Regions from separate parts of the Salinicoccus sesuvii genome, predicted to be linked through region 3. Evidence: predicted binding sites of a transcription regulator. Region 3 holds the regulator's gene; each other region holds the start of a gene.
The links. Region 3 encodes CtsR, which represses protease genes until heat stress. Its sites were predicted from a motif close to ATGGTCAATAAAGGTCAAACA; they were not measured.
Positions count from the first base shown of each region.

Region 1: clpB (ATP-dependent chaperone ClpB) is a predicted target of CtsR. The motif match lies at 1,134-1,154, and genes of this name have one in related genera.
Region 2: clpP (ATP-dependent Clp endopeptidase proteolytic subunit ClpP) is a predicted target of CtsR. The motif match lies at 1,083-1,103, and genes of this name have one in related genera.
Region 4: ACFOJ8_RS10345 (ATP-dependent Clp protease ATP-binding subunit) is a predicted target of CtsR. The motif match lies at 1,128-1,148, and genes of this name have one in related genera.

Region 1 covers NZ_JBHRWV010000008.1:5,082-7,265, forward strand. Annotated here, with positions in the region: gene clpB (ATP-dependent chaperone ClpB) at 1-1,074, opposite strand, end outside; gene ACFOJ8_RS08835 (undecaprenyl-diphosphate phosphatase) at 1,255-2,076, shown strand; gene ACFOJ8_RS08840 (metal-sulfur cluster assembly factor) at 2,178-2,184, opposite strand, start outside.
Region 2 covers NZ_JBHRWV010000008.1:143,351-145,534, reverse strand. Annotated here, with positions in the region: gene ACFOJ8_RS09700 (TIGR01777 family oxidoreductase) at 1-322, opposite strand, end outside; gene clpP (ATP-dependent Clp endopeptidase proteolytic subunit ClpP) at 434-1,027, opposite strand; tRNA gene ACFOJ8_RS09690 (tRNA-Arg) at 1,208-1,279, shown strand; gene ACFOJ8_RS09685 (threonine/serine exporter family protein) at 1,299-2,084, shown strand; gene ACFOJ8_RS09680 (threonine/serine exporter family protein) at 2,095-2,184, shown strand, end outside.
Region 3 covers NZ_JBHRWV010000001.1:58,307-60,490, forward strand. Annotated here, with positions in the region: gene ACFOJ8_RS00370 (NupC/NupG family nucleoside CNT transporter) at 1-397, opposite strand, end outside; gene ACFOJ8_RS00375 (CtsR family transcriptional regulator) at 600-1,067, shown strand; gene ACFOJ8_RS00380 (UvrB/UvrC motif-containing protein) at 1,072-1,590, shown strand; gene ACFOJ8_RS00385 (hypothetical protein) at 1,580-2,184, shown strand, end outside.
Region 4 covers NZ_JBHRWV010000008.1:273,846-276,029, forward strand. Annotated here, with positions in the region: gene ACFOJ8_RS10345 (ATP-dependent Clp protease ATP-binding subunit) at 1-1,086, opposite strand, end outside; gene ACFOJ8_RS10350 (iron chaperone) at 1,331-1,702, opposite strand; gene ACFOJ8_RS10355 (SurA N-terminal domain-containing protein) at 1,827-2,184, opposite strand, start outside.

The DNA.
Region 1 (2,184 bases), on a different contig from region 3:
TACTTCGTAACGTTCCTTCAATCCGCGTAGTATGGAAATCGTGTCTTCGACGTCAGGTTCTGGAATCTGCACTTTTTGGAAGCGGCGTTCTAACGCAGAGTCCTTTTCGATATACTCTCGGTATTCATTTAACGTCGTCGCACCGATGCAGTGGAGCTCACCCCGAGCGAGCATCGGCTTTAGCATATTGCCGGCGTCCATGGCCCCTTCCGTCTTGCCTGCACCAACGAGCATATGGATTTCATCGATGAATAGAATGATGCGGCCATCCGATTCTTTTACTTCCTTAAGCACCGCTTTGAGACGTTCTTCGAACTCGCCACGGAACTTGGCCCCTGCAACCAGTGCAGAAAGGTCAAGTTCGAAAATGGTTTTATCTAGAAGGCTGTCTGGTACATCCTTGCGGACAATGCGCTGTGCCAAGCCTTCCACAATTGCTGTCTTACCGACACCCGGCTCACCAATCAGTACAGGATTGTTCTTGCGTTTACGGCTTAGGATACGGATTGAGTTGCGGATTTCTTCATCCCGTCCGATGACGGGATCCACGTTCCCACTGCGCACTTCTTCCACCAGATCGCGTCCATATTTTTCAAGCACTTCATATTGAACTTCCGGATTTTGTGTTGTCACACGATTCCCTCCTCTGACTTTATTGATGATTTCTTTGATCACTTCTTCTTTATTGCCGACCGCTTCTTTCATTACAGCTTCTGTTTGTATACTTGCAAGCAGCATATGTTCGACTGAGACGTACTCATCTTCCATCTCTGCCATGATTTTCTCAGCACGGTTTACAAGCTGGGTAAAGCCGTTCGACATATACTGGCCATATTCGACATTATCGCCTTTGACGACATTATATTTGGATAACTTATCGTCATATCTATCAAGCATCTGGTCGACATCGATATTGGCACGTTCAAGCACGTCGCGTGCCATGCTGTCATCCACGGTTAGCAGTGCCTTCATGATCGCTTCCACCTCGATCGACTGGAGCTTCATATCCACTGATAGCGACTGTGCGCGTTCGATGATGGACTGGACGGTATAGGTCATCTTGTTAATATCCATTTACCTCACCTCTTTACTGAAATAGTGTTCAATTACTTTAAAGAAAAGCATTCGTAATTTATTTGACCTTTTTTGACCTTTAATTATATTATACACTTACCCTATTATTTTTCAAGTAATCAATAGCTTTTATCGGGTATTTATTTTATATTATAAGCTAAGTCTTTAGGAGGTTTGAAAATGGATATCATTGAAATTATACGTTACATATTTTTGGGACTGCTGCAAGGCTTTACAGAACCTATACCTGTTTCATCAAGCGGACATTTGGTCATTGCCCGTGAACTTTTAGGCATAGAGGCAAGAGGGCTATCCTTTGAAATACTTTTGAACACTGCTTCACTGATTGCGGTGCTTTATATTTATCGAAAGGATATTACAGCAATCATTGTGAATTTAAGTCGCTACTTGTTCAAAGGCGCACGTGATGCGGAAGCGAAGACAGACTTCCGCTACACTATCTATCTCGTCATTGCGACCATTCCGGTCGGTGTGCTCGGTATTCTGCTCGGAGACATTATCGGTGACGGTGCTTCCATGCTGACAGTTGGAGTGATGCTACTTGTAACTGGTGTTGCCCTTTGGTTCATCAAGAATAAAAGGGGTGTCAAACGAGACGGTGATTTGAATTTAAAAGATGCAATCATCGTCGGTATTGCACAGTGTGTTGCACTCATGCCTGGTATCAGCCGAAGCGGTGCCAGCCTTGTCGGTGCGATGAGTGTCGGAATGAACCAGAAGAACGCACTGCGGTTTGTTTTCTTGCTCTATATCCCAGTATCACTCGGAACAGCACTCATCTCTATTGGGGACATAGCCAGTGATCCTGAACTCACGACACTCGCCCTCCCTTATGCCCTATCGTTCATTGCGGCCATCATCGCCACATACTTCGGTTTGAAGTGGCTACAGGGTATCATGGAACACGGCAACTTGATTATCTTCACCTACTACTGTTTCGCACTAGGAACATTTTCCATTCTGTACTCCCTATTCACCTAGTATAGAAAAATAATATTAGACCGGTCGACCACAGCGTCGATCGGTTTTTTTATGCAGAAAAAAAGTCCTCCTGAATCAGGAGGACTTCACTATATGATAGCTTAGCTT
Region 2 (2,184 bases), on a different contig from region 3:
CTTCGGCCTGCTCTGCGTAACGCCTGAGCATACGCGTTACATCTATTCTAGAATTATAAATGGCTTCTTTGTGTTCATCGGTCCACCTTTCCTGCAAGGAGGCACCAGCAAGGTTGAAGATGACATCTACTTTTAAAGGCATCTCCTTCATCCAAGAATCATCTTCGGGATAATCCGGATTGTATTCTACATAGTGTACGTATGGGTGTTCAGAAGTCTTTTTGCTACGGGTAAGTATATAGACGTGGTCGTACTCCTGCCTTAGTATTTCTGCAAGTTTGGATCCAACAAACCCTGTACCACCAGTAATCAGTGCATTCATATCATCACGCTCCTTAGTGTGATTATAACCTTTAAAGGCAGTCCATAATCGATAATCGAAGAAAAAAATAAAAAAGGCCGAGGATTTCCTCGACCTTTTCGAACCATCAGACTAGTTCTGGAGTTTTTCAGGCTCCATTACTTCGTCGACGATACCATATTCTTTTGCTTCTTCGGCGCTCATGAAGAAATCGCGGTCCGTGTCTCTCTCAATCTTATCGAGAGGCTGGTCTGTACGTTCAGCAAGAATTTTGTTCAGTTTCTCTCGTGTTCTCAATATGTGCTTAGCTGCAATCTCGATTTCTGTCGCTTGTCCTTGCGCACCTCCAAGTGGCTGGTGAATCATCACTTCAGCGTTTGGCAGTGCAAATCTCTTACCTTTAGCACCTGCAGCCAATAGGAAGGAGCCCATTGAAGCAGCCATACCAAGACAGATTGTCTGTACATCCGGTTTGATATGCTGGATTGTATCGTAGATTGCCATGCCAGCAGTAACACTACCTCCTGGAGAGTTTATATATAGGAAAATATCCTTTTCAGGATCCTGAGCCTGCAGGAAGAGCAACTGACTAACTACTGAGTTCGCAACATTATCATCAATGCCTGTACCGATCATGATGATTCTGTCTTTCAGTAATCTTGAGTAGATATCATAAGCACGTTCCCCGCGATTCGTCTGTTCAATAACTGTAGGAATGAGATTCATTCTATTACCTCCTGATAATATGTTGAGTTTGTTTTACTGATTCAGTTATACCACATTAGTCAAATAAGGTCAAAAGAAACACTTTGTAGTCCGCAGGGTAAAATTAAGGCTTTAATTCGTGGTTGTTTATTGCTATACTTATATTTGCTTTATTGCGAATCCGCAACATAATTTAATCATACCCCCGTGGTGTAATGGATAACACGTAAGATTCCGGTTCTTGAGATGGGAGTTCGATCCTCTCCGGGGGTGCTAGATCGAGGTGGGCCGTGTGAGTGGCGAACTTGAGGTAATTGAAGCTCCAGATAAAGTCCTTGGCGAAGATTTTGTGCGCGATGTATTCTACATTGCTGTCAATTGTGGCAAGATGCTGTTGGAAAGTGGAGCTGAAACATATCGGATTGAAGATACGATGCTGCGCATCGCATCCAGTTACGGTATTGAAAATGCCCAAGTATTTGTCACTCCCACGGTCATTATTTTTTCTCTGAATGATTATGCCCTGACACAGACCGTACGCATCGATGAGCGGGCCAATAATTTGGAGAAGATAATGAGTGTTAATGAACTATCTCGCCGTATTTCGGCAGGACTGCCTTTGAAACAGGCAATCAGCAGACTTGAGATGATACATAATACGGATTTTTTCCCTTTCTGGCTCGTCGTCCTCTCAGGTGGGGCCATCGGTTTCCTCTTCCTGTTGCTGTTCGATGGCGTTGTTGCAGACCTGCCTGCCGCTTTCATAGCGGGCGCAGGTGGCGTGCTTATCATGGAAGGCATCCAGCGTTATACGAGGGTTAAATTCTTTACTGAGTTTTTCGCGTCACTATATATAGCTATCGCATCAATCATTCTTGTCAATAACGGCTTTGGTGTTATGCTCGACACGATTATCATCGCTGGAGTAATGCCACTTGTGCCGGGTGTATTGATAACAAATGCAATCCGTGAGATGATCCGGGGTCACCTGATGGCTGGGGTGATTAAAGGGGCAGAAGCAGGTCTGACAGCCATTGCCATTGGGGCAGGTGTTGGTCTGGTGTTCCTGTTGGTATAGGAGGGAGAGAATGATTTATTTCTATCAATTCGTGCTTAGTTTTTTCGCCTCGGCAAGTTTTGGTGTCCTTTTCAACGCGCCTAGGAAGGCGCTTGCCAGT
Region 3 (2,184 bases):
TTTTCGTCAATAGTAGACCAAGACCACGAATAATCAATGGCAAGATTCTGGTGAACTGAAGAATACCAATTAATGCTGAAATGACGATGATTGGCAAGAGGACGTTGAATAGGAAAACGTCTGCTGCGGAACCATCCTCAAGTGTGGTCAAATCACCCATAACAAATGAAACACCCTCGGCGGCAAATCCGAGCAATGCATTAAAGCCTGCTGCGAGACCGCCAATTAGTGCTTCTCCGAAACCGGTTGAAAGAAGAATAAAAGCGAGAACTAATTGTATTACGAGAAGAACCACTATGTTTTTCCATTTGCTGAAAGCGCGCTTACGATCACTGCTGACAATCCATGCCAATAGGAATGTAAATGCAATGCCGACGATACCCATAAGAATATTCAAATCTGTCACCTCATAAATAGTAAGTTTTGTACATTATATAACAGAGTGTTTCTTTATGTACATGTACGATTTGTAGAACATCCTTATCAATTATAATGCAAACGGTTACAAATATAAAGAGTGAATTTGCAAAACATTCCATTTGCCATATTCGCATATAGGATATATAATTTAGTCAAAGAAGGTCAAAAGGGGTGATCCAATGCGCAATATGTCGGATATAATTGAACAGTACCTCAAACAATTGATTGAGCAGTCCGGCGGTGAAGTGGTTGAAATAAAACGGGCACACATCGCTGAGAAGTTCGACTGCGTTCCCTCGCAGCTCAATTACGTAATAAAAACCCGTTTTACCAATGAACATGGCTACACGGTGGAAAGTAAAAGGGGCGGTGGTGGATACATCCGTATTACGAAAGTAGAAACACACTCCAAATCGGATTATCTGACCCGCTTGAAGCAACTCATTGGAGATGGCATATCGCAACAGAATGCCAGCCGCATTGTACAGTCTCTGATGGAGAATAAAGTGATTACGCACAAAGAAGCAAAAATTATAGATGCAGTACTGGAAAGAGAAAGTCTGATGCTCGATTTGCCGTACCGTGATCGTCTACGCGCAAATATTCTGATGAGGGTGCTTGATGTCATTCTCTATAGTGAGGAGTGATTGAATGAAATGCGAATCCTGCAACGAAAGAGAAGCAACCATCCACATATCAAAAGGTAACGGTCTTGAAAAGACAGAAAAGCTCCTTTGTGAACAATGTGCCAATGCATCGTTTGAGAACGACTTCAGTTATCCGGATGATACGTTCAATATCCAGAAACTGCTACAATCACTGTCACAGCATCCATCATTGCACCAAGCCAAGCAGCAACCGAAACAATGCGAAACATGCGGTTCGACACTCAACAGCATCGTGCACAAAGGCAAGTTCGGATGTCCGGACTGTTATGGTACATTTGAAGCTCAGGTGCCGGATATTGTGAGCCGTGTACAAGCATATCAGTCGGAACACGTCGGTAAAGTACCGATGAAATCCCAGGCCCAGCTGCAGACCAAAAGAAAAATTGAAGCTTTGAAAGAAAGACTCGCCCAACTCGTTGAAACTCAGGAGTTTGAAGAAGCAGTCGTCGTACGTGATGAAATCAGGGCGCTGGAACAGGCAGGTGGCAATAATGGAGCATAGCCATATCAGTCCATGGGTGCAAAACGCAGCAGAACTGCCTGTCGAGATGTCGACGCGTGTCCGTCTAGCCAGAAATATCAGTAATTTGCCTTTTCCGCACATGATGGATGATGTTACACAGATTGAACCCGTATTAAGTAGATTGGATGACGTACTGACAGGGTACAGACGTGTACAGATGGACGCACTTCAGTTTGAAGACAAGGCATTACTTGTCGAAAAACATCTGATCAGTCCATTGTTCACTAAGCGGGGTCTGATCAGCTATATAGATGAAGCAGAGTCTGTCTCAATCATGATTAATGAAGAAGACCACCTGCGGATTCAAACGATGGGTGCTGGGATACCCCTGATGTCACTCTATAACAAGGCAAATGAAATCGATGATGAAATAGAGTCTGAGGTCGGTTATGCTTTTGATGACCAGTACGGATACCTTACGGCGTGCCCAACGAATATCGGTACAGGCCTTAGAGCCTCGGTCATGTTGCATCTGCCCGCCATGACGTTTGGCAATCGAATCCAAACATTGGCTGCGAATCTGAGCCGCTTTGGCTTTACACTAAGAGGTATATACGGGGAGGGATCTATTCC
Region 4 (2,184 bases), on a different contig from region 3:
ATTTGCTGCCTTTTCATAATCTTCACGCTCAGCAGCTGCATCTTTTTCCTGGGCGATTTCAGTTAAACGCTGCTGAATAGTCGTCGCGTCTCCTTCTGCGTTGGAAAGATTTAGACGTGACCCGACTTCATCCATAAGGTCAATCGCCTTATCTGGCAAGAAACGGTCTTGGATATAGCGGTCAGATAAGCTGACAAACGCATGAATGGCCTCGTCGCTATAGCGCACCTCATGGAACTTCTCGTATCGATCTTTAATACCTTGGAGAATCATTTCCGCTTCTTCGAGCGTAGGTTCTTTAACGATAATCGGTTGGAGTCGGCGCTCCAGTGCTGCGTCTTTCTCGATCTGGCGGTACTCTTTAAGCGTTGTCGCACCGATGATTTGCACCTCACCGCGTGCCAGTGCCGGCTTTAGGATGTTACCAGCATCCATCTGTGACCCTTCGGAACTTCCAGCACCGACAAGCTGATGTATTTCGTCGATAAAGAGAATAACCTCTTCACGTGCCTGGAGCTCTGCAATTAGTTGCTTCAAACGCTCTTCAAATTGTCCACGCATTGTTGTATTGGCCACAAGGGAAGCAACATCAAGCACGTAGATTTCCTTGTTTGTCAGTTTAGCCGGAACAGCACCTTCGACAATTTTTAATGCCAAACCTTCTGCAATTGCTGTCTTACCGACACCCGGCTCACCGATCAGTACTGGGTTATTTTTATTTCTTCTGTTCAATGTTTCGATAACGCGCTTGATTTCTTTATCACGTCCGATAACTGGGTCAATGTTACCACTTCTAGCTTCGTCAGAGACATTTTTGCCCAGTTGATCGAGCAAACCATTCTTCTCGTTACTCTGTCTTTGTTTCGTTTTCGTTCCGGTTTGACCGGCGCCATTTCCTTGGAAATATTTATTATTGCCATTATTATTTTCAAAAGAAGAACCGGAGAAGAAATCGTTGCCACCCATCATCTGGCTTCTGATTTCATGGAAACATTCATTACACAAATGTACTTCAGTCTGTTGGTGGTTGATGTTCATTGATAGATTGACGTGAGCATCATTAAGACCACAATTTTGACATTTCATGTGTTATTCCTCCTTGATTTAAAAAAATTAGCCCATCAATTTGTTTGACTAAATTTGACTATAATAATATTATAAACCTCTTTATCTATTGATACAACAAAGATGCTCATAATTAAATTGAAATATATTCAATTAAAATCATAATTACTGACTATTTTTGACTATTTATATTATATGATGATGCACTTTTGCCTTCAAGTTTTGAGCTCACAAAAAAGAAGCCTTTCGGCTCCTGCGAGGTATACTATTTTCTCCAGAATGTACTACATTCTGCTTTATCTTCAATGTTGAATGTTATTAATTTTTCGAGCAATACGTAATCAATAGGCATATCCCAAGGTACACGAATAATATTGTTAGTGTAATCATAACCTGCCTCTTCAATAGACCCTATATTGTGAATGATGCCCGCTGCCTCAGGTGCAATAGCAAAATGTTTCTTCGATACACTGAACCCGATAATATATGTCCCGTTATGCGTAAACATCGGTTGGTTCCACTTTACTACCGTATCCAGCTCAGGATAGTTTTCCTGAACCCACTCGAGCGTTGATTTCAGTTTTTGTCTGTACTCCAAATCAGCCATTTTGTCTAAAAAGGCGTGGTATACCTCCATGCCAATTCCCCCTTCGACTTCTGTGATTAACTTCATTATAAACCATCAGAAACAATCAGCCCATATTGAATACTGCCAAAATAAAACCTTTCCAGTGTTGTTTCAACTGGAAAGGTTTATATCATTATAGATTAATTGTGACATCTGCATTTTCACGAAGTTCATCAGCATAGTTGCGGGTAGCCTCATTTGCTTTCTGCTCCCGAACGTTGGCCTCCAGATTATCCTCCACTTCTTCAAATGGTGGCAGCTCTTGTTCTCCACCCGTTTCTTCCTGTTCCGCTACTGCATCGTCGTAGACACTTTGGAGCTCTTCCTCAGTAACTTCGATTTCACCAATTTCTTCATCTAGCAGTTTATCTTGACTCAATCCATCACTGAGTTGCATGCGCACTTCTTCTTCCGTCAGACCCTGCTCTTCCAGTGCAGCGAAGAGTTCATCTCTTGATTCGAGACCGTTTTGTTCCACGAGATCATCGATG